Regions from separate parts of the Streptomyces sp. P9(2023) genome, predicted to be linked through region 1. Evidence: riboswitches for the same ligand, from Rfam matches in the RefSeq annotation. Region 1 holds a riboswitch; each other region holds the start of a gene.

Region 1 (10,229 bases):
GGCGCGCTCAGCCGGAGCGGCTCGCCCACCCGGAGCGCGTCCACCAGCGCCGTACTCATCGCCCCGCCCGGGATCCGGCTCACGTGCAGGTCCACCGTCCCGTCCGTGCGTAACGCGTTCGCCAGCGAGTACGTCCGCCACACCCGCGGCACCCGCAGCGAGCTGACGCTCACGTACTGCCCCGGCCGGTACGCGAAGGGGCTGCGCGGCTTCAGGGTCAGTACCGCCAGGTCCTCGCCGAGCCGCTCGTGCCGGACGACGACGGCGTCCCACCAGGCCGGCTCCCCGTCCGCCGCCGCCTCCTCGGCGCCCCGGAGCATGAACTCGGCGACGTACCCGTACGCCTCCGTCCACGCCTTCTCCGCCTCCACGCTCCACGCCGCCCCCGCCGCGTGCGCGAAGGCGGCGGTCAGGCTCGTGCCGACGGCGGCGTAGAGCGCCGGCGAGGCCAGGAACTTGCGGTGGTCCCGCCCCAGATGGGCCAGGTACTCCGGAAGCCCCGGATCCTCCAGCTGGGTCACCACATGGGTGAGCGCCGCGAACAGCCGGTCGCGCTGGGCCCCCAGGTCCTCGGGGAAGAGCTCTCGGACGCCCGGGTTGTGCCAGAACAGATGGGAGTAGAAGAACGCGACGGCATGCTCGGCCCGTCTCTCGACGACGGCGAACGTGCTTCTCAGCAACTGGGCATCCACGCGGGAGAATCTAGGCCACCCGCCTTCACAGGACGATCACATCTCGCGGACCGGGCCGCCCGGAGGCCGGTGGTCCACCTACCTTGTACCGTCTCAGGGTGAGCACCACCCCCGCCGAGAACCCCGCCGAACCCCCCGCCCCCGAGCTCTTCACCTGGGAGTTCGCGACCGATCCGTACCCCGCCTACGCCTGGCTCCGCGAGCACGCGCCCGTGCACCGGGCCAAGCTGCCCAGCGGGGTCGAGGCCTGGCTCGTGACGCGGTACGCGGACGCCCGGCAGGCCCTCGCCGACCAGCGGCTCTCGAAGAACCCGGCGCACCACGACGAGCCCGCGCACGCCAAGGGCAAGACCGGGATCCCGGGGGAGCGCAAGGCCGAGCTGATGACGCATCTCCTCAACATCGACCCACCCGACCACACCCGGCTGCGCCGTCTCGTCTCCAAGGCGTTCACCCCGCGCCGGGTCGCCGAGTTCGCGCCCCGGGTGCAGGAGCTGACGGATCAGCTGATCGACTCCTTCGCCGCCAAGGGCACGGCCGACCTGATCCACGAGTTCGCCTTCCCCCTGCCCATCTACGCCATCTGCGACCTGCTCGGCGTACCCCGCGAGGACCAGGACGACTTCCGGGACTGGGCCGGGATGATGATCCGGCACGGCGGTGGGCCGCGCGGCGGCGTGGCGCGGTCGGTCAAGAAGATGCGCGGCTACCTCGCCGAGCTGATCCACCGCAAGCGGCTCGACCCCGGCGACGACCTGATCTCGGGGCTCATCAAGGCCTCCGACCACGGCGAGCACCTCACCGAGAACGAGGCCGCCGCCATGGCCTTCATCCTTCTCTTCGCCGGCTTCGAGACCACTGTCAACCTGGTCGGGAACGGGGTGTACGCGCTGCTGCGGAACCCTGACCAGCGCGAGCGGCTCCAGACCTCGATCGCCGCCGGCGAGCGCGACCTCCTCGAAACCGGTGTCGAGGAGCTGCTGCGCTTCGACGGGCCGGTGGAGATGGCCACCTGGCGGTACGCCATGGAGCCGCTGACGATCGGCGGTCAGGAGATCCCGGCCGGCGACCCGGTCCTCGTCGTGCTCGCCGCCGCCGACCGCGACCCGGCCCGCTTCGAGGAGCCGGACACGCTCGACCTCTCCCGGCGCGACAACCAGCACCTCGGCTACGGCCACGGCATCCACTACTGCATCGGCGCCCCGCTCGCCCGGCTCGAAGGCCAGATCGCGCTCGCCACGCTGCTGACTCGCCTGCCGGACCTGCGACTTGCCGGGGATCCGGCCGATCTGCGGTGGCGCGGCGGGCTCATCATGCGTGGATTGCGCACACTTCCGGTGGACTTCACCCCTCTTGCGAGCTGACTCTCCGTCAAGACTGTGACTTTTACGTGATCTCCGCTGCATCGACTTGTGACTGACGTTCGAATGCCGCTACGTTCACCGTCACCTCACCAGTCACACGGAAGGCACTCCGCATGCGCTCCGGGAACGGTCGTCACCGCAGACCCCGCCAGGCCCCCGCCATCGTCGTCGCCGCAGGCGTGACGGGGTCGGCCCTCGCGCTGCCCCTCTTGGGTGCGGGCTCGGCATCCGCCGCCGACGCGGCCACCTGGGACCGGGTCGCCGAGTGCGAGTCGGGCGGCCAGTGGAGCGCCCACTACGGCAACGGGCTCTACGGCGGGCTCCAGTTCACCCAGGTCAGCTGGGAGCGGCACGGCGGCCTGGCGTACGCGCCCAGCGCGGACCTGGCCAGCCGGGCCCAGCAGATAGCGGTGGCCGAGAAGGCCCTCGCCGCGGGCGACCAGCAGTGGGCCACCTGCGCCCCGATCGCCGGGCTGACGAACGACGGCGTCAAGCCCGACGTCCACCCGGGGCCGGCTGTCACGCCCTCGGAGTCCACGGACCCGCTCCCGGAGTCCGACCGCACGGGCGGGCTCCCGACCGTCGACACCCCTCCGGAAGCCCTCGCGAAGCCCGAGAGTCCCGAGACCCCCGCCACGCCCGGGACCCCCTCGTCCACGCCGTCCGCGTCGGCCACTCCCGGCACCGGTAAGCACCGGGGTGACGCGGATCCGGAGGAGACGCTCAATAAGGACAAGTCGCTCGAAACCGGTCGCCACGCCTCGCCGTCCGACTCGCCGACCGGTGAGACGTCCGGCGCTCCGACCGACACGCCGACACCGGATGCCGCCGACAAGAACAAGGCCGCAAACCCGGACAGTGGGAACACAAAGGGCACAGAGGGCGTCGAGGGCAACAAGCCCGCCGAGGACATCTCGGATGCTATCGGTGAATACACCGTCAAGCCCGGCGACAACCTCACGGTGATCGCCCAGCGCAACGAACTCCCCGGTGGCTGGGGCGCCCTCTACGACGCCAACCGCGCGACGGTCGGCCTCGATCCGGACCTCATCCTTCCTGGCCAGAGCCTCGATCTCACGATCGGTCAGCCTGACGAGGCGGCAGCTGAGCGCGGGTAGTTCGGCCGTGAATGTCCGGTTCTGTGTAAGTGAGACATGGGTCTCTTTGCCTCAACTGGCGTGTCCCGTCCGCAAAATCTGCTTCCGTCGCCTCTCACCTGCGTAAATACCCTTCGCCCCGAGGCAAGTAGGGGCGTTTTGTCCCCCATGGACGTCTTTGAACTTCCCCCGGGTCTGTGTCTACGGTCGTCACCGCTCGCCACCGCGGGCCCCGTCGACCGAAACGCCGAATCCTGCCGTCGGCCGATGGGAACAGTCGTCGCGTCAAGCGCCGAAGGCAGGAGCGGGGGACCCAAGGTAAGTGCCGTCCCCGGCCGTTGAGACAGACGGCCGACGGAACGGCTTGGGGTTAAGCCGCGCGCTAGGTCGCGCGGCCGGGCAACTCACATGGCCCGAACCCGACAGCTCACCTCGTAGGCGTCGGTGAGGAGAAGTCCCATGCTGTTTTCCGCCAAGGGCAAACACCGTCGTCCCTCCAAGGCCACCCGCGCCGTCGCTCTCGCCGGTGTCGCCGGTGTCGCCGTCGCCGCCCCGCTGATGGGCGCCGGCACCGCCTCGGCCGCCACCGTCTCCGAGTGGGACAAGGTCGCCCAGTGCGAGTCCGGCGGCAACTGGTCCATCAACACCGGCAACGGCTACTACGGCGGCCTGCAGTTCTCGAGCTCCACCTGGGCCGCCTTCGGTGGCACCGCGTACGCCGCGAGCGCCGACCAGGCCTCCAAGTCGCAGCAGATCGCGATCGCCGAGAAGGTCCTCGCCGGTCAGGGCAAGGGTGCCTGGCCGAGCTGTGGCGTCGGCCTCTCCTCCGCCTCGCCGAACACCGGTGCCGTCGAGAGCGCCCCGCAGCAGGAGCGTCAGGCCGAGCAGCCGACGACCCGCAGCGAGCAGCGGACCGCCCCCAAGGCCGCGGCCAAGAAGACCGAGTCGAAGAAGACCGTCACCACCCCGACCGGCAAGAAGGTCAAGAAGGGTGACGGCGAGTACAAGGTCGTCGCCGGCGACACGCTGAGCAAGATCGCCGCCGCCCACGACGTCAAGGGCGGCTGGGCGAAGCTCTTCGAGCTCAACAAGGACGTCGTCGAGGACGCCGACCTGATCTACCCGGGCCAGCAGCTTCACCTGAAGTGAGCCCGGCGGCCCGTGTGAGTCCGGCGGCTCACGCGGGTCCCACGACCCTCCCGCGGTGACCACCCCGGTCCGGAGCACTCTTCCCCCGTGCGCTCCGGACCGGGGTTCCGCGTTTCCGGATCCGATATCCAAGATCCAAGATCCAAGATCCAAGATCCGTGATCCGATATCCGTGATCCGTCGCCCGACCGACCCCCGACGGTTACCGCCGAGTAGTCCTGAGGGCCTTTGGCCCCAGATGCGTGTCCTTGGGTCCTTTTTCGTCCCAGGGGTCGGGCGCCCGGCTGGCCGGAGCCTCGGAGCCGGTTAGGCTCTTGTCGCAAGGCCAAAGCGACCCTGCACCGCATGCGTCACATCTAGCGTCACATCCCAGAAGGAGATGCTCGTGCCGTCCATCGACGTCGTCGTAGCCCGGGAAATCCTGGACTCCCGAGGCAACCCCACGGTCGAGGTCGAGGTCGGCCTCGACGACGGCAGCACTGGCCGTGCTGCCGTTCCGTCCGGTGCCTCCACCGGTGCGTTCGAGGCCATTGAGCTCCGTGACGGAGACAAGAACCGCTACATGGGCAAGGGCGTCGAGAAGGCCGTCCTCGCCGTGATCGAGCAGATCGGCCCGGAGCTCGTCGGCTACGACGCCACCGAGCAGCGCCTCATCGACCAGGCCATGTTCGACCTGGACGCCACGGACAACAAGGCCTCGCTCGGCGCCAACGCCATCCTCGGCGTCTCCCTCGCCGTCGCGCACGCCGCGTCCGAGGCCTCGGACCTCCCGCTCTTCCGCTACCTCGGCGGCCCGAACGCGCACCTGCTGCCCGTTCCGATGATGAACATCCTGAACGGCGGCTCGCACGCCGACTCCAACGTGGACATCCAGGAGTTCATGATCGCGCCGATCGGCGCGGAGTCCTTCTCCGAGGCCCTGCGCTGGGGCACCGAGGTCTACCACACCCTCAAGTCCGTCCTGAAGACCAAGGGCCTGTCCACCGGCCTCGGCGACGAGGGCGGCTTCGCCCCGAACCTGGACTCCAACCGTGAGGCGCTCGACCTCATCCTGGAGGCCATCAAGCAGGCCGGTTACGCCCCGGGCAAGGACATCGCGCTCGCGCTCGACGTCGCCGCGTCCGAGTTCTACAAGGACGGCAAGTACGAGTTCGAGGGCAAGTCCCGCTCGGCCGCCGAGATGACCGAGTACTACGAGGAGCTCGTCTCCGCGTACCCGCTGGTCTCCATCGAGGACCCGCTGTTCGAGGACGACTGGTCGGGCTGGAAGGTCCTCACCGACAAGCTGGGCGCCAAGGTCCAGATCGTCGGCGACGACCTGTTCGTCACCAACCCGGAGCGTCTGGCGCGCGGCATCGAGGACGGCGCCGCCAACGCCCTGCTGGTCAAGGTCAACCAGATCGGTTCGCTGACCGAGACCCTGGACGCCGTCGAGCTGGCCCAGCGCAGCGGCTTCAAGTGCATGATGTCGCACCGCTCCGGCGAGACCGAGGACGTCACCATCGCCGACCTCGCCGTCGCCACCAACTGCGGCCAGATCAAGACCGGCGCCCCGGCCCGCTCCGAGCGCGTCGCCAAGTACAACCAGCTCCTGCGCATCGAGGAGATCCTCGACGACGCGGCCGTCTACGCCGGCCGCAGCGCCTTCCCGCGCTTCAAGGGCTGATCTGCTTCAAGGGCTGACCTGCAGGTCGCCCGGTTACCTACGTCCCCGCACCCGGTCCCGTACCGTGTGCGGGGACGTACGTACGTAAAGGGGAGGCGCGCACATGGCCCGGGACCGGTTCTCGACCGCGACCAGGATCAGGCTGCTCGGCGAGCAGACCGCCGCCCGTGTCTACCGCTCCCAGACCCGCCGCCAGGCCCGCCGCTCCCGGCTCACCGGCCGCGCGGCCTTCCTCGCCCTGGTCGTCTGCTCGCTGATCGTCGCGCTCGCGTACCCCATGCGGCAGTACGTCTCCCAGCGCGCCGAGATCGCCGAGCAGGAGCGCCAGGCCGCCGACGCCGCCGCGCGCGTCGAGGAGCTGCGGGACGAGAAGGCCCGGCTCCAGGACCCCGCGTACATCCGCCGGCTCGCCCGCGAGCACCTGCACTACGTGGTGCCCGGCGAGACCGGCTTCACCGTGAACGACCCCGAGGCCGAGCGCGCCCGGCGCACCGAGCAGGGCGCGGCCGACCGCCCCTGGTACTCCGACCTCTGGGAAGGCGTGGACCGCGCGGACGCGCCCCGCTAGACCACCCGACCTATCGTCCCCACCCACCGGCCCCACCGACCGCACCCGACGAGAAGACAAGACGCAACGATGGAAACGCCCCCTCCGCAGACCGCACGCACCGAGCCGACCGAGGCGGACGTCGCCGCCTTCGAAGCCCAGCTCGGCCGCCCGCCCCGGGGGCTGCGCGCCATCGCGCACCGCTGCCCCTGCGGCAACCCGGACGTCGTCGAGACCGCGCCGCGGCTCCCGGACGGCACGCCCTTCCCGACCACGTACTACCTGACCTGCCCCCGGGCGGCCTCCGCGATCGGCACCCTTGAGGCCAACGGGGTCATGAAGGAGATGCAGGCCCGGCTCGCCACCGACCCGGAGCTGGCCGCCGCCTACCGGGCCGCGCACGAGGACTACATCGCCCGCCGGGACGCCATCGAGGTCCTGGAGGGCTTCCCGAGCGCCGGCGGCATGCCCGACCGGGTCAAGTGCCTGCACGTCCTCGTCGGCCACTCGCTGGTCGCAGGTCCTGGCGTCAACCCGTTCGGCGACGAGGCCATCGCGATGCTGCCGGAGTGGTGGGCCAAGGGCCCCTGCGTCAACCCGTGCGCGGAGAAGGAAGAAGGGGAGACGAAGTGACCCGGGTCGCCGGCATCGACTGCGGTACGAACTCCATCCGTCTCCTCGTCGCCGACGTCGCTGTGCCCGATAGCGCCTCCGGCGCGGGCTCGACGGTTGAGCTGATCGAGCTGGACCGGCGGATGACGATCGTCCGGCTCGGCCAGGGCGTCGACCGGACCGGCCGGCTCGCGCCCGAGGCGCTGGAGCGGACCTTCGCCGCCTGCCGCGACTACGCGGCCGTCATCGAGGAGCTCGGCGCCGAGCGGCTGCGCTTCGTGGCCACCTCCGCCTCCCGGGACGCCGAGAACCGCGACGAGTTCGTGCGCGGAGTCCTGGACATCCTGGGCGTCGAACCCGAGGTGATCACCGGCGACCAGGAGGCCGAGTTCTCCTTCACCGGCGCCACGGGCGAGCTGCACGGCACGGAGAAGTACCTCGTCGTGGACATCGGCGGCGGCTCCACCGAGTTCGTCGTCGGCAACAAGCACGTCGAGGCCGCCCGCTCCGTCGACATCGGCTGCGTACGGCTGACCGAGCGGCACGTCCGCAGCGACCCGCCGGCCGCCGAGGAGATCGCCGCGATCCGCGCCGACATCCGGGCCGCCCTCGACCTCGCCGAGGAGACCGTGCCGATCCGCGAGGCCGGGACCCTGGTCGGGCTCGCGGGCTCGGTCACCACGGTCGCGGCGATCGCGCTGGGGCTCCAGGAGTACGACTCCGAGAAGATCCACCACTCCCGTGTCCCGTACGAGAAGGTCGCGGAGATCGTCGACACGCTGGTCGCCTCCACGCACGCCGAGCGCGCCGCGATCCCGGTGATGCATCCCGGGCGGGTCGACGTGATCGTCTCCGGGGCGCTCGTCCTGCGGGAGATCATGGAGCGGACCGGGGCCCGCGAGGTCGTCGTCAGCGAGCACGACATCCTCGACGGAATCGCACTCTCCGTGGCATAACGGGCACGCCACGACGCACCCCGAGACAGCGCGTCGGGAAAGTTCGTGAAGTTCTTCACAAGGAAAAGAGCCCTGATGGGGGCGGTAGAGGGTCATCTAGGCCTCCGACACCCCTGTCGGGGCTCTTTCGTAGGTGGGAGGCCCTGTTCGCTCGATGTTTCCATCGTGTGAACGCACCCTCTGGTTCAGGGTTACCGGACCCTCTCCTGGCCAGTTCAGTAGGGGTGAACAACGTTCACCACCGCATCGTGGTTCCTTTGCACGACCATGACCTGGATCACGGGGCGGCGGAGTGTAGCAGAGGTGGTCCAGAACCTTGTGAAGGGGCGCACGAGCGACCCCCCTGGGAGGGGTGGATACTCGGATGCATGAGCACCACGGAGCGTCCCAGGATCCTCGTAGTAGGCGGTGGGTACGTAGGCCTGTACGCAGCACGACGCATCCTCAAGAAGATGCGTTATGCGGAAGCGACCGTCACGGTCGTCGACCCGCGCTCGTACATGACGTACCAGCCCTTCCTCCCCGAAGCCGCCGCAGGCAGCATCTCCCCGCGCCACGTCGTCGTCCCGCTGCGACGTGTCGTGCGCGGAGCCGAGGTGCTCACCGGTCGCGTCACCACCATCGACCAGGACCGCAAGGTCGCCACGATCGCGCCGCTCGTCGGCGAGGCGTACGACCTGCCGTTCGACTACCTGGTCGTCGCGATGGGCGCGGTCTCCCGCACCTTCCCGATCCCCGGTCTGGCCGAGCAGGGCATCGGCATGAAGGGCGTGGAAGAGGCCATCGGCCTCCGCAACCACGTCCTGGAGCAGCTGGACAAGGCCGACTCGACGACCAACGAGGAGGTCCGCCGCAAGGCGCTGACCTTCGTCTTCGTTGGCGGCGGCTTCGCCGGCGCGGAGACCATCGGCGAGGTCGAGGACATGGCCCGCGACGCGGCGAAGTACTACACCAACGTGAAGCGCGAGGACATGCGCTTCATCCTGGTCGACGCCGCCGACAAGATCCTTCCCGAGGTCGGCCCGGAGCTGGGCCGCTGGGGCAAGGAGCACCTTGAGGGCCGCGGTGTCGAGATCTACCTCTCGACCTCCATGGACTCCTGCGTCGACGGCCACGTCGTGCTGAAGAACGGCCTTGAGGTCGACTCCAACACGATCGTGTGGACCGCGGGCGTCAAGCCCAACCCGGCGCTCGCCCGCTTCGGCCTCCCGCTCGGCCCGCGCGGCCACGTGGACGCCCAGCCGACCCTCCAGGTCACCGGCACCGACTACATCTGGACCGCCGGCGACAACGCCCAGGTTCCGGACCTCGCCGCCCGCAAGGCCGGCGTGGAGAACGCCTGGTGCCCGCCGAACGCCCAGCACGCGCTGCGTCAGGCGAAGGTCCTCGGCGACAACGTGGTCTCCGGCATGCGGGGCTTCCCGCAGAAGGAGTACTCGCACTCCAACAAGGGTGCGGTGGCGGGCCTCGGCCTCCACAAGGGCGTCGCGATGATCGTCATGGGCAAGATGAAGATCAGGCTCAAGGGCCGGCTCGCCTGGTACATGCACCGTGGCTACCACGGCATGGCCGTGCCGACCTGGAACCGCAAGATCCGCGTCTTCGCCGACTGGACCCTCGCGATGTTCCTCAAGCGTGAGGTCGTCTCCCTCGGTGCGATGGAGACGCCGCGCGAGGAGTTCTACGAGGCCGCCAAGCCCGCCCCGGCCCCCGCCGCCGCGGCGAGCCAGGAGAAGGCCAAGGCCTCCTAGTTCCACCCGCTGTTCCCGTAAGGGCCGTCCGCCATCCGTGGTGCGGACGGCCCTTCGGCATGTCCGCCCGGGTGTTTTGCCGAGTCGTTGCGCGCCTACGGGACGAAAAACGCCTACCGAGGGTGTTTACGTGGTGACGAACATTTCTGGGGCACGACATCACGGAGGTGTGCACCATGGCCGACGCCGCATTGCGGCTGACCACTCTCGCGGAGGACCTGCTGGGGGCCCCGCTCCCGGTGCGGCTGCGGGCCTGGGACGGCAGCGAAGCCGGCCCCGCAGGCGCCCCCGTACTGATCGTCCGGCACCGCCGCGCCCTGCGCCGGATGCTGTGGAAGCCCGGCGAACTCGGCCTGGCCCGGGCCTGGGTGGCCGGTGACATCGACGTCGAGGGC
Region 2 (10,229 bases), on a different contig from region 1:
CCGTACATCCCCGGATGGGTCGCGTACGTGGACTGCCAGTGGCGCCGCTGCTCAGCCCCGAGCCCCGCTCCGAGCCCCGCCCCGAGCCCCGCGTCGGGCATGCCCCCATCGCTCGTCGTCATGGCTCCGACAGTACGACCCGAGCTTGGCTCGCGTACGGCTCAGAGGCCCAGCGCCGCCAGCCGGTCCGGGTCCGCGATGATGGCGATCTGCGTGATGCGGTCGCCCTCGATCGTGAAGGCCATCAGACCGGACACGCGGCCGCCGTCCGCGTACGAGACGATGCCCGGCGCGCCGTTGACCAGCACGTCCTTGTACGAGCGGCGGTACGGCGCGTAGGTGAGCGCCTGGTTGATGACCGCCTCGGCGCCGCGCACCAGCTTCGAGGCCGCGGCGAGCACCTTGCCGCCGTCCGCCCGCAGCAGCACGTCCGGGTCGAGCACCGCGAGCAGGCCCTCGAAGTCACCGCCCTGCGAGGCCGCCATGAACGCGTCGACCACCTCGCGCTGACGGCTGACGTCCGGCGCCGGGCCCGGCGCCGCGCCCTGGACACGGCGGCGGGCCCGGCTGGCGAGCTGGCGCGTCGCGGCCGGGGTGCGGTCCACGATCGGGGCGATCTCGTCGAAGGACACCGCGAACATGTCGTGCAGCACGAAGGCGAGCCGCTCGGCCGGCCCCAGCGTCTCCAGGACCACGAGCAGCGCGAGCCCGACCGAGTCGGTGAGCAGCGCCTCCTCCTCGGGGTCGGTCGTGCGGTCCGCGTCGCGGACCAGCGGATCGGGGACGTAGTACTCCAGCGGGTCCTCGCGGCGCGAGGCGCGCGAGCGCAGCATGTCCAGGCAGACGCGGCCGACGACGGTGGTCAGCCAGCCGCTCATGTTCCGTATGTCGCTCAGGTCGGACCGGCTGAGCTTGAACCACGCCTCCTGGACGGCGTCCTCGGCCTCGCTCAGCGAGCCGAGCATCCGGTAGGCGACCGCCTTGAGGTGCGTGCGGTCGGCCTGGAAGCGCGCGGCCAGCAGGTCCTTGTCGTCCGAGTCCATCGGTGCTCGTCCCCTCGTAGAACGTAGATACCGTCATGCCGTCATCGGCATGACGTACGGCGCCCGCGAAACGTGACGCCGAAGTCCCTCGAACGTCCCCCCGGACGTCCGCTGCGTGAGATCCCCTGCCGTCCCCCGCCGCACGCCCGGATTTCCCCGGCCGATCCGACGAACCCCCGGGATTTGCCACTTCAGCGAAACGATCTTCGCCCGTAGATTTTCATGCATGACGACAACCGCGCAGGTCAACGCCGTACTTCGTACCCCGCCCGCCTCTCCGCAGGCCGCCGCGGCCTACTTCTCCGCCAGCCTCGCCTTCCACGCCGACGTCTCCGACGTCGCCGGCGCCCTCGCCGCCGACGGCGACCCCGGCTTCGTGGTCATCGACTCCCGCTCCACCGCGTCCTGGGACCAGGGCCACGTCCCCGGCGCACTCCACCTGCCGACCGCGCTCATCGCCGAGCAGGCCGAGCAGCTGCTCGACAAGTCCGTCCCCGTGGTCACGTACTGCTGGGGCCCCGGCTGCAACGGCGGCACCCGCGCCGCGCTCGCCCTGGCGCAGCTGGGCTTCCAGGTGAAGGAGATGCTCGGCGGCTTCGAGTACTGGGTCCGCGAGGGCTTCGCGTACGAGACGTGGGAGGGCCCGGCGAAGAAGGACGCCGACCCGCTGACCGCCCCGGTCGACTCCGAGGACTGCGGCTGCTGAGGCCGCGGGGGTCATGCGATTAGGGGATCTGCTCGCCATGCCGTAAGGTCATATTCACCGACGCGGGGTGGAGCAGCTCGGTAGCTCGCTGGGCTCATAACCCAGAGGTCGCAGGTTCAAATCCTGTCCCCGCTACTCAGTAGCAACGAAGGCCCGGATCCAGTCACTGGATCCGGGCCTTCGTCGTGTGTGACTCCGTGGTTTTGACCTTTACGCGGTCGATGACGACGAAGCCGACGAAGGAGTACGTGACCGGCCTCGGCCGGATGTACGTCGACGACCCGCGCTTCACCGTCAACTACGACCAGCACGGCGAGGGCACCGCCCTTCTCGTCCGGGACGCGATGAAGGTCTACGCGGAGCGGAACCTGTAGCGGAACCTGTCACGGAGGCGGCGGTCCTTGTCCCCCACATGGCCGAGCGGGGGTCGCAGCGCGGCGCGGCTCCCGCCACCCTGGGGAGGGCGCGGTACCGTCCGTCGCCGTGCCGTGTACGGACCGGGCAGGAGAGCACAGGTGGGCCAGGGGCAGGGCCGGGGGAAGGGCAACGGGAACGGCCGGGGGAACGGGCGGGCGAACGGGCAGAGGAACGGGTGGGTCTACGGACTGGGCGGCGGTCCGGCGAACGGCCGCGGCGGCCCGCAGGCGAACGGGCTCGACCGGCCGGCGGGCGGGGGCCGGGCGCCGCGCGGCGGGCGGGCCGAGCGGGCCCGCCGGTTCATCCGGGCGCTGCCGCCGCTGGTGATCCTCGGCGGAGTCGTCTTCGACCTGTCCACCCCCGCCTCGTACACGGCCTCCCCGATGTTCTCGGCCGCGCCGCTCATCGCCGCGCCCTTCTTCTCGATGCTGACGACGCTGGTCACCTGCATCGCCGCGGTCCTCGCCAGCGTCGGGCTGCACCTCTACAACGACACCGCCACCGACGTCCCCGCCCTCACCGGGACCCTGACCGTCGTCACCGTCTCCGCCCTCGCCCTGCTCATCAACCGGGTCGTGCGCCGCAGCGGCGAACGGCTCGCGTCGGCGCGGGTGATCGCGGAGACCGCGCAGAAGGCCGTGCTGCCGACGCCCGCCGAGCGGATCGGCGGGCTCCAGGTCGCGGCCCGGTACGAGGCCGCGCAGGCGGACGCGTTCATCGGCGGTGACCTGTTCGCCGTCCAGGACACCCCCTACGGGGTACGGCTGGTGGTCGGTGACGTGCGCGGCAAGGGGCTGGACGCGGTCGAGGCGGTCGCGGTCGTGATCGGCGCCTTCCGGGAGGCGGCCGAGCAGGAGTCGAGTCTGGAGGGCGTAGCGCAGCGGCTCGAACGGGCGCTGGCCCGGGAGGGCACGCGCCGCTCCGGCCTCGACGCCTTCGAGGGCTTCACCACCGCCGTCCTGGCCGAGATCCCGCGCGGCGACGGGCGGGTACGGATCGTCAATCGCGGCCACCCCGAACCGCTGCTGCTGTACGCGGACGGGGGCCTGGCGCTCCTGGAGCCGACCGAGCCCGCGCTGCCGCTGGGCATGGGCGAGCTGGCCGCCTGGCCGGACCGGGCCGACGAGGCCCCGTACCCGCCGGGCGCCACGCTCCTCCTCTACACCGACGGCCTCTCCGAGGCGCGGGACGCGGCGGGGGACTTCTACGAACCGGCCGAGCGGCTCGCCGGGCGGATCTTCCCGGGGCCGGAGGAGCTGCTCGACGCGCTCGTCGACGACGTCCGCCGGTACACGGGCGGCGGGGCCACCGACGACATGGCGCTGCTCGCGGTGAGCCGGCCCGCAGAGGGCCAGCCGGACCGGCGCCGGACGATGCCCGTGGTGCCCTGACCGACGCGGTGACAGTCACTGTGACCATCCGTAGTGGAGAGGTACCGCTGCGATAACAATTGATGCACCGTCAGTTCCCGGTTCCCTGTGAAAGTCTGGACTGAAGCAGGATCAAATCGGTCTGTACCAGCTCAATCTCGCGGATGATCAACAGGAACAGCTTGGAATCCGGCCCTCGCGTCTATTAACGTTCGATAACGCAGCGCGGTCGTCCCAGCCGTCGTAAGAGACGGCACCGTGCGCACGCGCCGAATCCTGAAAGGGAACCGGGGAACCACTACTTGGGGTGAATCGGACACCGTCGTACTCGTACGACACCGTCCGTAGGAGACCTTCCTGCTCCGAACCCGTCAGCTAACCCGGTAGGCGAGAAGGAAGGAAAGGAGTACGCCTCCGTGGCGTCCAACAGCCCTGCCCCTGAAGGTCTTTCAGACAGGTTCAACGCGTTCGGCGCTCGTGGCGCCGCCGGGACGGACGACGACGCGACCACGTGGGGGGAGTGGAACCCCACCGAGGACTCCCTGCGCCAGCAGGCCCGTTCGGGTGGCCGCCACCGTGTCGTGAAGCAGCGCTCCGGCTTCGCCCGCTCCTCCACCGTCCTCGGCGTCGGTGTCATCGCGGCCGTCGGCGCGGGCGGCATGGCGACCGCCAAGGACAAGCCCCCGGTCTCGATATCGCTCCCCGACCTCAACCTGCCGGACGCCTCCGAGCTGCCCGGCGTCGGCGAGTTCCTCTCCGACGGTGCTGAGGGCACGGACGGTTCGGGCTCCGGGACGAACAACCCGCAGCCGCTCACCGCCACCCTCGCCCTGCCGGCCGAGAGCGCCGGAAAGACCGCGGGGACCGAGAGCACCGCCTCCGCCGCGACGGCCGACGCCGGCGAGGCGCTGCGCGCCCGCATCCTCCAGCAGGCCGAGCAGCAGCAGGCCAACGCCGACGCCGCCGAGAAGGCCGCGGCGGAGAAGGCGGCCGCCGAGAAGGCCGCCGCCGAGGCCGCGGTCCAGGCCGAGAAGGCCGAGAAGGAAGCGGCCGCGGCGAAGAAGAAGGCCGAGGAGGAAGCGGCGGCGAAGGCCGAGGCGGAGCGTCTGGCGAAGCTCGCCGCGAGCTACTCGCTGCCCACGTCCTCGTACACCCTCACCTCCACGTACGGCCAGTCCGGCTCCATGTGGTCCTCCGGCCAGCACACCGGCCTCGACTTCGCGGCGCCCACCGGCACGCCGGTCAAGGCGGTGAACGGCGGCACGATCAAGTCGGCGGGCTGGTCCGGCTCGTACGGCTACCGGATCGTCCTGGAGCTGGAGGACGGTACGGAGGTCTGGTACGCGCACCTGTCCTCGATGACGGTGAGCGCCGGCCAGTCCGTGGGCACCGGCGACACCATCGGCCGCGTGGGCGCGACCGGCAACGTGACCGGCCCGCACCTGCACCTGGAGATCCACACCCCGGGCGGCTCGGGCCTGGACCCGGCGGCCTGGCTGGCGAACAAGGGCATCTCGGTCTGACGCGAGGGTGCCTCCCACGCCTCCCGACTCCGGCAGTCCTGGCGGCACCCCCCCGACGTCGGGGCTGCCGGAATACCCCGTCATGGGACGGTCGTTGACCGTCCCATGACCTCTCTCCGCCCGCTGGGCAGCTCGGACCTGCACGTCTTCCCGCTCGCGCTGGGCGGCAACGTCTTCGGCTGGTCCGCCGACCAGGCACAGACGTTCGCCGTCCTCGACGCCTACACCGCCGCCGGCGGCAACTTCGTCGACACCGCCGACATGTACTCCGCCTGGGCCGAGGGCAATCAGGGCGGCGAGTCCGAGACGCTGATCGGCAAGTGGCTCGCCGGCCGCGGCAACCGCTCCGAGGTCGTCGTCGCCACGAAGGTCGGCGCCCACCCCCGGTACAAGGGGCTCGCCGCGACCACGATCAAGGCCGCCGTCGAGGAGTCGCTGCGCCGCCTCGGCACCGACTACATCGACCTGTACTACTCGCACTTCGACGACCCGGCCGTCCCCGTCGAGGAGATCGTCACCGCGCTCGACCAGCTGGTGAAGGACGGCAAGGTGCGGGCCGTCGCCGCCTCCAACATCTCGCCCGAGCGGCTCCAGGCCTCCCTCGACTTCGCCGAGACCGAGGGCCTCGCCCGCTACGTCGCCCTGCAGCCGCACTACAACCTGCTCTCGCGCGACACGTACGAGGGCGAGCTCCTGGCCACCACCGAGCGGGCCGGGCTCGCCGCCCTCCCGTACTTCGCGCTGGCGTCCGGCTTCCTCACGGGCAAGTACCGCCCCGGGAAGACCGTCGACAGCGTCCGCGCCGAGGGCGCCGCCGAGCACGCCGAGACCGAGCGGGGCCGCCGGATCCTCGCCGCGCTCGACACCGTGGCCGAGGCGCACGAGGCGGAGGTCGCCACCGTCGCCCTGGCCTGGCTCGCCTCCCGGCCGACGGTCACGGCGCCGATCGCCTCGGCCCGTACGGTCGAACAGCTGCCGGCCCTGATGGCGGTGGCGGACCTGCGGCTGACGCCGTCGGAGGTGGACCTTCTGACGAAGGCGTCGGAGGCGTCGGAGGCGTAGGGGGTACGGGGGTCAACTCTGGTACGGGTTGTAGCCGCCGTAGTCGAGGTACTGCGGCGGCGCCCAGACCCGGCCGGTCGCCCGCGCGGCGTATGTGAGGGCGGGGGAGGCGACCGGCTTGCGCTGCCAGAGGTGGTGCAGCAGCTCCTGCTCGCGGGCCGTGAAGTCGGGGTCCGGCGCGCCGCGCTGGGCGCGGTGGCGCAGGAAGGCGAGCGTCGTCGCGAACGCCTCGTACTCGCCGACCGCGGTGGCGGCCGGCGGGCCGTACGTACGGCGGGCGAAGTCGCGGGCCATGGAGCGCGCCCGCATCGAGGAGAGCGCGAGCGGCTCGGCGGGCGAGAGCCAGCCGGCCGCCGCGTACGCCGGGAGCTGGCCGGATATCGTGCGCAGTTCGCGCTGCCTGCTCCATATCGCGAGCCAGGTCAGCAGGCCGAAGGCGGGCACCATGAACATGCCGTAGACCAGGATGAAGCCCAGCGGCCCGAGGAGGGTCGCGGAGCCGTTCCACAGGGCGTGCATGAGCATGGCGAGGAGCAGTCCGGCGAGCGGCAGCAGGACCCGGCGCACCCGCAGGAACTTCCGGCGCGAGGTGGCGAGGGCGGCGAAGGCGAAGCCGAGGCCGGTGAAGACGGTGAAGAGCGGATGCGCGAACGGCGACATCACGATCCGTACGAAGAAGGTGCCGGCGGTCATGGAGCCGAGGCCGCCGGAGCCGAGGTCCTGGTCCTCGCCGAAGGCGTTGCCGAGATAGAGGATGTTCTCGGTGAAGGCGAAGCCGGTGGCGGTGAAGCCGGCGACGACGACGCCGTCGACGAGACCGGTGAAGTGCCGTCTGCGGAAGAGGAAGATCAGCAGGATGGCGGCCCCCTTGGCGCTCTCCTCGACGACCGGGGCGACGACCGTGGCGCCGAGGGACTCGGCGGAGGCGGGGTCGGCGGTGGCGGTCGCGATCCAGCGGACCGCGAAGGAGTTGGCGAGGATCGCGACGAGCGTGGCGGCGCAGGCGCCCCAGGCGAAGGCGAAGATCAGGTTCTTCCACGGGCCCGGTTCGACCCGGTCCAGCCAGCGGAACGCGGCGAGCAGCAGCGGGACGGGCAGGACGGCGAGCCCGAGGCCGACGAGGAATCCCTCGGTGCCGGTCTGCTCCCGCACGATCGCGAGGATCACCAGCGCGCAGAGCGCGAGCACGGTGATCACGGCGACGGCCCGGACCACCTTGCTGCGCCAGAAGGCGCGACGAGGCCTGTAGCGCCACTGGGCGCGGTCCGGAACGGCCGGGAAGGCCGGCTCCTCGGTGTCCCGGGTGGGGACGGGGGCGCTGTTCGACACGTGAGCGACCCTAACGAGGAGTACTGACACCTGCGAGGGTGTTCTCCGCTTTCCGCTACTTCCTGCGGTTACTTCCTGTGGAAAAGCAGGTCGTGCACGAGATGGCCCTTGTTCAGGCCCTGCCCCTCGAAGCGGGTGAGGGGGCGGAAGTCCGGGCGGGGCGCGTAGCCGCCGTCGGGCCGGGTGTTCGCGAAGTCGGGGTGGGCGGAGAGGACATCGAGCATCTGCTCGGCGTACTCCTCCCAGTCGGTGGCGCAGTGCAGGACGGCGCCGGGCTTCATCCGGGTCGCGAGCAGGGTGAGGAACTCGGGCTGGATCAGGCGCCGCTTGTGGTGGCGCTTCTTCGGCCAGGGGTCCGGGAAGTAGACGCGGCAGCCGTCCAGGGCGTCGGGGCGGAGCATCTCGCGGAGCAGGATGATCGCGTCGCCGTTGGCGACCCGGACGTTCTCCAGACCGCCCCGGTCGGCGAGACCGAGCAGGTTGCCCTGGCCGGGGGTGTGGACGTCCACGGCGAGGATGCCGGTGCCGGGGTCGGCGGTGGCCATCTGGGCGGTGGCCTCGCCCATGCCGAAGCCGATCTCCAGGACGACGGGCAGCCCGCCGAACATCTCGTTCAGGTCGAGGACGCGCTTGCCGTCGATGTCGAGACCCCAGTCGGGCCACCGCTTGAGCATCGCCTCGGCCTGCCCGGTGGTGACGCGGCTACGACGCGGCTGGAAGCTACGGATCCGCCGCTCGTGATGCGACCCGGCAGGATCGGGCAAAGGCCCTTCCCCAGCGGCGAACCGCTGACTGCCGCGCTGGAAGACGGGCGGCTCGACAGGGGCGACGGTTTCACGGATCTCAGACACAATGAGCCCAATTCTACGGTGCCCGCCGTGGCGGGCCGTATGGTCACAAGAACGCCAGGGCCCTGCGGGCCACCTCGCGGCCGATCGGCAGGGACGCCGTCGCCGCAGGCGAAGGCGCGTTCAGGACGTGGACCGTCCGCGCCGCCTCGCGGATCAGGAAGTCGTCCACCAGCGTCCCGTCCCGCAGCACCGCCTGCGCCCGGACCCCCGCCGCCGCCCGCCGCAGATCCGTTTCCTCCACCGACGGCAGCAGCCGCCGCACCGCCTCCGTGAACGCCCGCTTCGACAGCGACCGCCGCAGCTCACCCGCGCCGTACCGCCAGTGCTCCCGGGCGATCTGCCACGACCCCGGCCACGCCAGCGTCCCCGCCAGCTCGCCGGGCCGGACGACCGACCAGTCGTACCCCTCCCGCGCCAGCGCCGGCACCGCGTTCGGCCCCACGTGCACGCCGCCGTCGACGCCCCGGGTCAGATGGACCCCGAGGAAGGGGAAGGCCGGGTCCGGGACGGGATAGACCAGGCCCCGGATCAGCGACGGATCGGCCAGCTCGTAGTACTCGCCCCGGAAGGGCACGATCCGCATCCCCGGATCGTCCCCGGCAAGCCGCGCCACCCGGTCGCAGTGCAGCCCCGCGCAGTTCACGAGGACCCGCCCCCGCACCACCGCCCCGCCCGCCGTACGGACCGCGACACCCCAGGGCCGGCGGTCGACGGCGGTGACCTCGGAGCCGTACCGGATCCGTGCCCCGGACGCCTCGGCGAGCTGCGCCGCCACCGCTCCGTAGTCGCAGATCCCGGTCGTGCCGACATGGATCGCGGCGAGGCCCCGCACGTTCGGTTCGTACGCGGCGATCTGCGCGGGGCCCAGCTCCCGCACCGGGATGCCGTTCTCCCGGCCGCGCTGCACGAGCGCGTGCAGCCGCGGCAGCTCGTCGCGGTGGGTCGCGACGATCAGTTTTCCGGTGACCTCGTGGGGCAGCCCGTACTCGGCGCAGAACTTGACCATCTCGGCCGCGCCCCGGACGGCGAACCGTGCCTTGAGGGAGCCGGGGCGGTAGTAGATCCCGCTGTGGATCACCCCGCTGTTCCGTCCGGTCTGGTGGCGGCCCGGGCCGTGCTCCTTCTCCAGGACCGTGACGCGAGTGCCGGGCGCGGCACGCGTCAGGGCGTACGCCGTCGACAGACCGACGATTCCGCCGCCGATCACGATCACGTCGCAGTCGACGTCGTGCGATGACACCTGCATCACCTCCCACCCCGATAGTGCACTGGCCCACTGACAGAACGGCTAAACCCACTGGGACACGCGTCACCCCGGGATGTCCCCGAGATCATCATGTGCTCGTCCCCGGCTCACGCCGAGGTCGCTCCCGGGCCACTCCAGGGTCACTTCGGGGTCACCCCGGCACTCGGTGCCGCCGGCCCTCCGGCCCCCGGATCACGCCGGGGTCATCAGCAGAGGGCGGGCCCGCTCCCGTAGTTCCATGACCCTCGGTTCGTCCCCGTACGGTTCGAGCCGGTGCAGCAGGTCCCGTACGTACTCGGTGGTGCGGGCGGACGAGATCCGGCCGGCCACCTCCACCGCGCGCGTGCCCGCCGCGCAGGCCGCGTCCAGGTTGCCCGACTCCAGCTCCGCGACCGCCGACACCACGAGCCGCAGCCCGTGCGAGCGGACGAACTCCTCCGTCGGCCGGGACAGCGCCTGCTCCGTGAAGCGCCGCACCTGGCGGGGCGCCTTCAGGTCCCGGTAGCACTCGGCGGCGTCCGCGCAGAACCGGTCGTACGAGTAGAAGCCCAGCCACGACGGGTCGGCGTCGCCCTCCCGCGAGCGCTCCAGCCAGCCCTCGGCCGCCTTGAGCGCCGCCGCGGCGGCCGTGCCGTCGTTGGCCTTCGCGTGCGCGCGGGCCTCGACGAGCCGGAAGAAGGAC
Region 3 (10,229 bases), on a different contig from region 1:
GACCACCGCGTCCGCCGCCGGGTCCACCGCCGTGAACGAGATCACCTCGGCGCCGTCCGTCAGCTTGATGCCCGCCATGCCGCCCGCCGGACGGCCCTGGGGCCGCACCTGCGCGGCCTGGTAGCGCAGCAGCTGGGCGTCGGAGGTGATGAAGACCAGGTCCTCCTCGCCCGTCCGCAGCTCGGTCGCGCCGACGATCCGGTCACCCTCCTTGAGGGTGATGACCTCCAACTCGTCCTTGTTCGCCGGATAGTCCGGCACCACGCGCTTCACCACGCCCTGGAGCGTGCCGAGCGCCAGACCCGGCGAGGACTCGTCGAGCGTGGTCAGGCAGACCACCGTCTCGTCGTCCTCCAGGGTGAGGAACTCCGCCAGCGGCGCCCCGCCGGCCAGGTTCGGCGCGGCGGCCGTGTCCGGCAGCTGGGGCAGGTCGATCACCGCGATCCGCAGCAGCCGTCCCGTCGAGGTGACCGCGCCGACATCGCCGCGCTGGGTCGCCGGGACCGCCGAGACGATCGCGTCGTGCTTCGCCCGCCTGCCCTCCCGGGCGGCCGGGAGCGCCTCCGTCACCGTACGGGCCAGCAGGCCCGTCGAGGACAGCAGCACCCGGCACGGGTCGTCCGCGACCTCCAGGGACACGGCGGCGACCGGGGCGCCGGCCGACTCCAGCAGGACCGTGCGCCGGTCGGTGCCGAACTTCTTCGCCACCGCCGCCAGTTCCGCCGAGACCAGCTTGCGCAGCTCGCTGTCGGAATCCAGGATCCCGGTCAGCTCGTCGATCTCGCCGTTGAGCCGGTCGCGCTCGGTCTCCAGCTCGATCCGGTCGAACTTGGTGAGCCGGCGCAGCGGGGTGTCCAGGATGTACTGCGTCTGGACCTCGCTCAGCGAGAAGCGCTCGATCAGTCGCTCCTTGGCCTGCGCCGAGTTCTCGCTGGAGCGGATGAGCCGGATGACCTCGTCGATGTCGAGCAGCGCCACGAGCAGGCCCTCGACCAGGTGCAGCCGGTCGCGCTTCTTGCCCCGGCGGAACTCCGAGCGCCGGCGCACCACGTCGAAGCGGTGGTCGAGGTAGACCTCCAGGAGCTCCTTGAGGCCCAGCGTGAGCGGCTGGCCGTCGACCAGCGCCACGTTGTTGATGCCGAAGGACTCCTCCATCGGCGTCAGCTTGTAGAGCTGCTCCAGGACCGCCTCCGGCACGAAGCCGTTCTTGACCTCGATGACCAGGCGCAGGCCGTGGTTGCGGTCGGTCAGGTCCTTGACGTCCGCGATGCCCTGGAGCTTCTTGGAGCCGACCAGGTCCTTGATCTTGGAGATGACCTTCTCGGGGCCGACCGTGAAGGGCAGCTCGGTGACGACGATGCCCTTGCGGCGGGCCGTCACGTTCTCGATCGTCGTCGTGGCGCGGATCTTGAACGTGCCGCGGCCGTTCTCGTACGCGTCCTTGATGCCGGACAGGCCGACGATCCGGCCGCCGGTGGGCAGGTCGGGGCCGGGCACGAAGCGCATCAGCGCCTCAAGGTCCGCGTTCGGGTGGCGGATCAGGTGCCGGGCGGCCGCGATGACCTCGCCCAGGTTGTGCGGGGGCATGTTCGTCGCCATGCCGACCGCGATCCCCGACGCGCCGTTGACCAGCAGGTTCGGGTACGCGGCGGGCAGCGCGACCGGCTCCCGCTCCTGGCCGTCGTAGTTCGGCGTGAAGTCGACGGTGTCCTCGTCGATGGACTCCGTCATCATCAGCGCGGCGGCGGCCATCTTGGACTCGGTGTACCGCATGGCGGCCGGCGGGTCGTCGTTGCCGAGCGAACCGAAGTTGCCGTGGCCGTCGACCAGCGGGAGCCGCATGGAGAACGGCTGGGCCATGCGCACCATGGCGTCGTAGATCGACGCGTCACCGTGCGGGTGCAGCTTGCCCATGACCTCGCCGACGACACGGGCGCACTTCACGTAGCCGCGGTCGGGGCGCAGCCCCATCTCGTTCATCTGGTACACGATGCGGCGCTGGACGGGCTTCATGCCGTCGCGGGCGTCCGGCAGCGCGCGGGAGTAGATCACCGAGTACGCGTACTCGAGGAAGGAGCCCTGCATCTCGTCGACGACGTCGATGTCGAGGATCCTCTCCTCGAACGCGTCGTCCGGCGGCGGTGTCTTCGTGCTGCGGCGGGCCATCGCGGCTGCGGCTCCTTCACCAACAAGGTTGATCTGACGCGGACCATTGTGGACCGTCCCACCGACAACGCCGACCGCGACCCGGGTACGGGCCCCCGAGAGCGGTGTCCGAGCGGTCCGTGAGGCCCGCGCGACCCGGAAGAGGGAAGCCGCGATCCTGTGGGAACTTCGCGAGGTGTCGGTGCGCTTGCATAGGGTGGCAGGACTTTTCCATATCGCGATCGAAGGGACGTACATGCCCATGGGTCACACGGCCACGGCAGAGGCCGGCTCAGGCGGCCTGACAGCGACCGAGCACCGGCTGGCCAACGGCCTGCGTGTGGTGCTCTCCGAGGACCACCTGACCCCGGTCGCGGCGGTGTGCCTCTGGTACGACGTCGGCTCCCGCCACGAGGTCGCCGGCCGTACGGGCCTCGCCCACCTCTTCGAGCACCTGATGTTCCAGGGCTCGAAGCAGGTCCACGGCAACGGCCACTTCGAGCTGGTGCAGGGGGCGGGCGGCTCGCTCAACGGCACGACGAGCTTCGAGCGCACCAACTACTTCGAGACCATGCCCACCCACCAGCTGGAGCTCGCGCTCTGGCTGGAGGCGGACCGCATGGGCTCCCTGCTGGCCGCCCTGGACGACGAGTCCATGGAGAACCAGCGGGACGTCGTCAAGAACGAGCGCCGCCAGCGGTACGACAACGTGCCGTACGGCACGGCCTTCGAGAAGCTGACCGCCCTCGCGTACCCGGAGGGCCACCCGTACCACCACACGCCGATCGGCTCCATGGCCGACCTGGACGCGGCGACGCTGGAGGACGCGCGGGCCTTCTTCCGTACGTACTACGCGCCGAACAACGTGGTCCTCTCGGTCGTCGGCGACATCGACTCCGCGCAGACGCTGGCCTGGATCGAGAAGTACTTCGGCTCCATCCCGTCCCACGACGGCAAGCTGCCGCCGCGCGACGGCACGCTGCCCGACACCATCGGGGAGCAGCTGCGCGAGGTCGTCGAGGAGGAGGTCCCGGCCCGTGCGCTGATGGCCGCCTACCGGCTCCCGCACGACGGCACGCGCGCGTGCGACGCCGCCGACCTCGCCCTGACCGTCCTCGGCGGTGGCGAGTCCTCCCGGCTCCACAACCGCCTGGTCCGCCGCGACCGCACGGCCGTGGCCGCCGGTTTCGGGCTGCTGCGGCTCGCCGGCGCGCCCTCGCTGGGCTGGCTGGACGTCAAGACCTCCGGCGGGGTCGAGGTGCCCGAGATCGAGACCGCCGTCGACGAGGAGCTGGCCCGGTTCGCGGCCGAGGGCCCGACGCCCGAGGAGATGGAGCGCGCCCAGGCCCAGTTGGAGCGCGAGTGGCTGGACCGGCTCGGTACGGTCGCGGGCCGTGCCGACGAACTGTGCCGCTTCGCGGTCCTGTTCGGCGACCCGCAGCTCGCCCTGACCGCCGTCAACCGGGTCCTGGACGTCACCGCCGAGGAGGTGCGGGCGGTCGCCGCGGAGCGGCTCCGTCCGGACAACCGCGCGGTGCTGGTCTACGAGCCCATCGGTACCGAGCAGAGCGACAGCGACGAGGAAGAGGGAGCGGACCAGTGACCGACGCTGCCGCGTCTTTGACGAGCATGACCTTCCACCCGCAGCCGGAGGCGGGCGCCGCGAAGCCCTGGGCGTTCCCCGCCCCGGACCGCGGAGCCCTGGACAACGGCCTGACCGTGCTGCGCTGCCACCGTCCCGGCCAGCAGGTCGTGGCCGTCGAGCTGTTCTTCGACGCACCGTTGGAGGCCGAGCCCGCGGGCCTCGAAGGGGTCGCCACGATCATGTCCCGTGCCCTCTCCGAGGGCACCGACCAGCACACCGCCGAGGAGTTCGCCGCCGAGCTTGAGCGCTGCGGCGCCACGCTCGACGCGCACGCCGACCACCCGGGCGTACGGGTCTCCCTCGAGGTCCCCGTCTCCCGGCTGCCCAAGGCGCTCGGGCTGCTCTCCGAGGCCCTGATCGCGCCGGCGTTCCTCGACACCGAGGTCGAGCGGCTGGTGCGCAACCGGCTCGACGAGATCCCGCACGAGATGGCCAACCCGGCCCGCCGGGCAGCCAAGCAGCTCTCCAAGGAGCTCTTCCCGGCCGACTCCCGCATGTCCCGGCCGCGCCAGGGCACCGAGGAGACGGTGGAGGCCATCGACGCCGCCGCCGTCCGCGCCTTCTTCCAGGCGCACCTCCGGCCGTCCACGGCCACCGCGGTGGTCGTCGGCGACCTGACCGACGTGGACCTGGACAAGATCCTCGCCGAGACGCTGGGCGCCTGGACGGGCGACACCGCCGAGCCCCGTCCCGTACCGCCGATCACCGCCGACGACACCGGCCGTGTGGTCATCGTGGACCGCCCGGGCGCCGTCCAGACCCAGCTGCTGATCGGCCGCGTCGGCGCCGACCGGCACGACCGCGTCTGGCCCGCCCAGGTCCTCGGCACGTACTGCCTCGGCGGCACGCTCACCTCCCGCCTGGACCGCGTCCTGCGCGAGGAGAAGGGCTACACCTACGGTGTCCGGGCCTTCGGCCAGGTGCTGCGCTCCGACGGTGCGGGGCACGGCGCCTCCATGCTCGCCATCAGCGGATCCGTCGACACCCCCAACACCGGCCCGGCACTTGACGACCTGTGGAAGGTGCTGCGCACCCTCGCCGCCGGGGGCCTGACCGACGCCGAGCGCGACGTGGCCGTGCAGAACCTGGTGGGCGTGGCACCGCTCAAGTACGAGACCGCCGCCTCCGTCGCGGGGACCCTCGCAGACCAGGTCGAGCAGCACCTCCCGGACGATTTCCAGGCGCAGTTGTACGCGCGGCTCGCCGAGACCGGCACGGTGGAGGCGACGGCGGCCGTCGTCAACGCCTTCCCCGTGGACCGGCTCGTCACCATCCTCGTCGGCGACGCCTCGGAGATCCTGGAGCCGGTGCGCGCCCTCGGCATCGGCGAAGTGACGGTCGTCACCGGCTGATTGGGTTTCGCTCTGCCGAAGGACCCCGACGTGGCGATACGTCGGGGTCCTTCCGTTTGTCCGAATTGAAGCGAAGGGCGGGTGTATGGCCTGTGGCAAGTCTTACAAACGGGCGTGTCTCTTTGGTGATTGACGGACGATCCGCATAGCGTCGGTCCGGCTGTTCGCCAGTTGCACCCGCCGCACCCGCGGCATCGGACAGTCATCGCCGAGTCCCCGTCAGGCGCGAGCCTGGGGAGCCGGGGACCCACACGAAGTCCCTGGGGTTAATCGGACGCCTTCGCATCCGTGCGGAGGGGCCCGTAGGAGACCTTCCTGCTCCGAACCCGTCAGCTAACCCGGTAGGCGAGAAGGAAGGAAAGGATCAGCCTCTACATGGCGTTCACCCGTGCCACCGGGAAGCATCGTGGTCCGAGCCGTCTGGCGCGCCGCAGCGCCGGCATCGCCGGCATCGCCGGCGTCGCGACCCTCGCCACCACCGGCGTCATCGGCACCCTCGCCTCCCCGGCGCTCGCCGCCGACACCGAGGCTCCCTCCCTGGAGGACACCGGCCTGACCCAGGTGGTCGTCGCCGACAACGCCCTCGCCGAGACGATCGACGCCCAGGCCGCCGCGCAGGAGCGCGAGGCCGCAGAGGCCGAGGCCAAGCGCATCGCCGAGGCCCGCGCCAAGGCGGAGGCCAAGCGCAAGGCGGAGGCCCGCGCCAAGGAGATCCGCGAGGCCAAGGAGCGCGCCGCCCGTGAGGCCGAGCGCAAGCGCCTCAACTCCTTCCAGCTCCCCGCGGCCGGCTCGCACCTCACCACCGCCTACAAGGCCGGTGGCTCCCTCTGGTCCTCCGGCAGTCACTCCGGCGCCGACTTCCAGGCCTCCTACGGCACCAAGGTCGTCTCCGTCGGCTCCGGCACCGTCGTCGAGGCCGGCTGGGGTGGCGCGTACGGCAACAACATCGTCATCCGGATGAACGACGGCACGTACACCCAGTTCGCGCACCTCTCGGCCATCAGTGTCTCGGTCGGCCAGTCCGTCACCCCGGGCCAGCAGATAGGCATCTCGGGCTCGAGCGGCAACTCGACCGGCCCGCACCTCCACTTCGAGGCCCGCACCACCGCCGAGTACGGCTCCGACATCGACCCGGTCGCCTACCTGCGCGCCCGCGGCGTGAACGTCTGACCGACGAGGTCTCCCACCGCACGTCAGAAAAGCCCCGGCTCGTACTGAGCCGGGGCTTTTCGCTGGCCAAAAGATATCCATGGTTCCGGGGGAGCCGTCGGAAATACCGCCTCGCTGCAATAGAGTCGCCGCAGAACCGGTTTCGCGCATATGAAGGCGGAGGTCGACCATGCGCATTCCCGCGCACGCGGTATGCACGGCGATCCGGGACGACATCGTCACGGGGGTCTTCGAGCGCGGCAGCCGACTGACCGAGGAGCAGTTGGCCCGCCGCTACGGAGTCTCCCGCGTCCCGGTCCGCGAGGCCCTGCGCACCCTCGAGTCCGAGGGCTTCGTGATCACCCGCCGGCACGCGGGCGCGCACGTGGCCGAGCCCACCGAACAGGAGGCGGCCGACCTCCTCGACGTACGGTCGCTCCTTGAACCGCTCGGCGCCGCGCGCGCGGCCCAGCGCCGCACCCAGGCGCACCTCAAGGTGCTGCGCGGCCTGGTCAGACTGGGGCAGGAGCGGGCCAGGCGCGGCCAGGGCGACGATCTGCGCTCGCTCGGCTGCTGGTTCCACGAGACCCTGGCGCAGGCCTCGGGCAGCCCGGCGCTCACCGCCATGCTCACCCAGCTGCGGCACAAGATCGCCTGGACGTACACGGTCGAGGCCCCCGCCCAGCCCGTCGAGGCTTGGGCGGAACACGGGGCGATCGTCGACGCGGTGGCGCGCGGCGACGCCGAGCGGGCCCGCACCCTGACCGCGCTGCACGCCGAACGCTCCCTGTCGCTGCACCGGCTGAAGCGCCCGGAGCGGGGACGTGTGAGGGTTTCGCAACGCGTCGTCAACACGGCGAGCGGCCGGAATTAACAAGCGGACCGTATACAAAGAGCGGGAATTCGTCGGGCTTTCTTTGTGCTGCGCGGATTTGCGCCGCGCGGAATTCTGGTGAAATCGGCCGGGTGAAACGAAGAAGCCGCACCCGCCGTGATGTCGGCGTGTGCGGCTTCTTCGGAAATCCGTAATTCCGTCAGACGGTCTCGGGGAGCTCCTCGAGCCCCTCGGCAACCAGCTTCGCCAGACGGTCGAGCGCGGCCTCCGCGCCGTCGGCGTCCGAAGCGAGCACGATCTCCTCGCCGCCCTGCGCGCCCAGACCGAGCACCGCGAGCATCGACGCGGCGTTCACCGGGTTGCCATCGGCCTTCGCGATCGTCACGGGGACGCCGGAGGCCGTGGCGGCACGGACGAAGATGGAGGCGGGGCGGGCGTGCAGGCCCTCGGCCCAACCGACGTTGACGCGGCGCTCAGCCATGGTGTTGCCCTTCAAGTCTCAAGCGGGTTGTCTAGACCAGTCTCTCACGGGTCGCAGGGTGCTCGGTGCCGACCTTCGGCCCCTTCCGCAGGGCCGATCGGTCCTCCTTACCTTGCATGGTGCACACGCCCCGCGCGACCGGTGCCCGTGTCGTATCCCGGCCGTACGCTTGCCCCATGCAGAGCGCGTCGGAACGGCCTGAGCAACCGGAACACGACTACCCGGACCACTGGGAAGCGGACGTGGTCCTCCGCGACGGCGGTACCGCGCGCATCCGCCCCATCACCGCCGACGACGCCGACCGGCTGGTCAGCTTCTACGAGCAGGTCTCCGACGAGTCGAAGTACTACCGCTTCTTCGCGCCGTACCCGCGGCTCTCCGCCAAGGACGTGCACCGCTTCACCCACCACGACTTCGTCGACCGGGTGGGCCTCGCGGCGACGATCGGCGACGAGTTCATCGCCACCGTCCGCTACGACCGGATCGACGAGCGGGGGATGCCCGCCCCCGCGCCCGCCGACGAGGCCGAGGTGGCCTTCCTCGTCCAGGACGCGCACCAGGGGCGCGGCGTGGCCTCCGCGCTGCTCGAACACATCGCGGCGGTGGCGCGCGAGCGGGACATCCGGCGGTTCGCGGCGGAGGTGCTGCCCGCCAACACCAAGATGATCAAGGTGTTCACGGACGCCGGATACACCCAGAAGCGGAGCTTCGAGGACGGTTCGGTACGGCTCCACCTCGACCTGGAGCCCACCGACCGCTCGCTCGCCGTGCAGCGCGCCCGGGAGCAGCGGGCGGAGGCGCGCTCGGTGCAGCGGCTGCTCACCCCCGGCTCGGTCGCCGTCGTCGGCGCCGGCCGCACCCCGGGCGGCGTCGGCCGCACGGTCCTGCGCAACCTCCTGGACGGCGGCTTCAGCGGACGTACGTACGCGGTGAACCGCGCGCTCCCCGAGCCGGGCGACACACTCGACGGGGTGCCGGCCTTCCGCTCGCTCGGGGACATCGGCGAACCGGTGGACCTCGCGATCCTTGCCGTCCCCGCCGAGCGGGTGCCGGAGGCGGTCGCCGACTGCGGGGAACACGGGGTGCGCGGGCTCGTCGTCCTCTCGGCCGGGTACGCGGAGACGGGTTCGGGGGAGGGCCGGGACCGGCAGCGGGAGCTGGTGCGGCAAGCCCGCTCGTACGGGATGCGGATCATCGGGCCCAACGCGTTCGGGATCATCAACACCTCGGCCGGGGTCCGGCTGAACGCCTCGCTCGCGCCGCAGCTGCCGGCCGCCGGGCGGATCGGGCTCTTCACCCAGTCCGGCGCGATCGGGATCGCGCTCCTCGCCGGGCTGCACCGGCACGGCGCCGGTATCTCCTCCTTCATCTCGGCCGGCAACCGGGCGGACGTCTCGGGCAACGACTTCCTCCAGCACTGGTACGACGACCCGGAGACGGACGTCGTCCTGCTTTACCTGGAGTCCATCGGCAACCCGCGGAAGTTCACCCGCCTTGCCCGGCGTACGGCGGCGGTCAAGCCGGTCGTGGTGGTCAAGGGCGCGCGGCACAGCGGGAGCGCGCCGCCGGGGCACCGGGTGCCGGTCACCCGGATCCCGCACACCACGGTCTCCGCGCTGCTACGGCAGGCCGGCGTCATCCGCGTCGACACGGTCACCGAACTCGTCGACGCCGGGCTGCTCCTCGCGGGCCAGCCGCTGCCGGCCGGGCCGCGCGTCGCGATCCTCGGCAACTCCGAGTCGCTCGGGCTGCTCGCGTACGACTCCTGCCTGACCGAGGGGCTCCGCCCGCTGCGCCCGCTGGACCTGACGACGGGCGCGAGCCCCGCGGACTTCCGCGCCGCGCTGGCCGCGGCCCTCGCAAACGACGCGTGCGACGCGGTCGTCGTGACCGCGATCCCCTGGGTCGGCGAGAACGGAGCGGTGGAGTCCGGCGACGGCGAGGTCCTCGCGGCCCACCTCCGCGAAGCGGTCGCCGCCGCCCCGCTCCCGGCGAAGCCGGTGGTCGTCGTCCATGTGGAGATGGGCGGCCTGGCGGAGGCCCTCTCGGCGGCCACAAGCACGAGACCGCCGTCGCGCCGCCCGCCGCGGGACGGGGCGGGCGCCGCGGCCGGGACCTCGGGCGCCGCGGCGAGCGCCGCCGCCGAGCCGACGACCGGCCACGGACCGGCGGCCGGGGCACCCACGCCCGTACGCGGCGGGGCGCCGGTCGGCTCCGACCTCCCGGCCGCCACGGGACTCGCACCCGGAGGCGGCGCGACGGAAGCCGTCGCCGGCGACGAGGCTGCCGCCGGCGGCCGCACGCCGTCGGCGTCGGACTCGCCCGCCCGCCGATCGCCGGACTCCGGGGCGAACCGCACGCCCACGACCGACGCGTCTCCCGACGCGTCTCCCGACGCGTCTCCCGACGCGTCTCCCGACGCGGCCGCATCCGGCACACCCACGCCTGGCGCCCCGCCCGCACCCGCCACCCCCACCGCCCCGCCCCCCGGCAGCATTCCCGCGTACCCCGCCGCCGAGCGGGCCGTCAGGGCGTTGGCCGAGGCTGTGCGGTACGGGCAGTGGCGGCGGCAGGTGGCCGAGCCGGGGCGGGTGCCCGAGTTCGAGGACATCGACGAGGGCG

The links. A riboswitch is a leader RNA that binds a small molecule or an ion and turns the genes downstream of it on or off. The one in region 1 is predicted to bind cyclic di-AMP.
Region 2: linked by a shared signal. The riboswitch ahead of Q5762_RS35075 (M23 family metallopeptidase) and the one ahead of Q5762_RS22990 (transglycosylase family protein) in region 1 are both predicted to bind cyclic di-AMP.
Region 3: linked by a shared signal. The riboswitch ahead of Q5762_RS19090 (M23 family metallopeptidase) and the one ahead of Q5762_RS22990 (transglycosylase family protein) in region 1 are both predicted to bind cyclic di-AMP.

Annotation. Positions count from the first base shown of each region.
Region 1 covers NZ_JAUPWM010000019.1:13,924-24,152, forward strand. The annotation lists gene Q5762_RS22975 (globin domain-containing protein) at 1-692, opposite strand, end outside; gene Q5762_RS22980 (cytochrome P450) at 791-2,056, shown strand; gene Q5762_RS22985 (transglycosylase family protein) at 2,170-3,174, shown strand; cyclic di-AMP (ydaO/yuaA leader) riboswitch at 3,434-3,609, shown strand; gene Q5762_RS22990 (transglycosylase family protein) at 3,613-4,302, shown strand; gene eno (phosphopyruvate hydratase) at 4,682-5,968, shown strand; gene Q5762_RS23000 (septum formation initiator family protein) at 6,072-6,536, shown strand; gene Q5762_RS23005 (DUF501 domain-containing protein) at 6,606-7,148, shown strand; gene Q5762_RS23010 (Ppx/GppA phosphatase family protein) at 7,145-8,083, shown strand; gene Q5762_RS23015 (NAD(P)/FAD-dependent oxidoreductase) at 8,452-9,834, shown strand; gene Q5762_RS23020 (cyclopropane-fatty-acyl-phospholipid synthase family protein) at 10,011-10,229, shown strand, end outside.
Region 2 covers NZ_JAUPWM010000054.1:16,973-27,201, reverse strand. The annotation lists gene Q5762_RS35105 (class I SAM-dependent methyltransferase) at 1-122, opposite strand, end outside; gene sigJ (RNA polymerase sigma factor SigJ) at 162-1,043, opposite strand; gene Q5762_RS35095 (rhodanese-like domain-containing protein) at 1,270-1,749, shown strand; tRNA gene Q5762_RS35090 (tRNA-Met) at 1,811-1,884, shown strand; partial or broken gene Q5762_RS35085 (TipAS antibiotic-recognition domain-containing protein) at 1,968-2,123, shown strand; gene Q5762_RS35080 (PP2C family protein-serine/threonine phosphatase) at 2,355-3,557, shown strand; cyclic di-AMP (ydaO/yuaA leader) riboswitch at 3,794-3,941, shown strand; gene Q5762_RS35075 (M23 family metallopeptidase) at 3,953-5,059, shown strand; gene Q5762_RS35070 (aldo/keto reductase) at 5,165-6,121, shown strand; gene Q5762_RS35065 (PrsW family intramembrane metalloprotease) at 6,134-7,450, opposite strand; gene trmB (tRNA (guanosine(46)-N7)-methyltransferase TrmB) at 7,519-8,301, opposite strand; gene lhgO (L-2-hydroxyglutarate oxidase) at 8,345-9,541, opposite strand; gene Q5762_RS35050 (MFS transporter) at 9,740-10,229, opposite strand, start outside.
Region 3 covers NZ_JAUPWM010000013.1:35,764-45,992, reverse strand. The annotation lists gene Q5762_RS19105 (DNA topoisomerase IV subunit A) at 1-2,166, opposite strand, end outside; gene Q5762_RS19100 (pitrilysin family protein) at 2,402-3,748, shown strand; gene Q5762_RS19095 (pitrilysin family protein) at 3,775-5,142, shown strand; cyclic di-AMP (ydaO/yuaA leader) riboswitch at 5,339-5,505, shown strand; gene Q5762_RS19090 (M23 family metallopeptidase) at 5,518-6,312, shown strand; gene Q5762_RS19085 (GntR family transcriptional regulator) at 6,482-7,165, shown strand; gene Q5762_RS19080 (HPr family phosphocarrier protein) at 7,326-7,607, opposite strand; gene Q5762_RS19075 (GNAT family N-acetyltransferase) at 7,784-10,229, shown strand, end outside.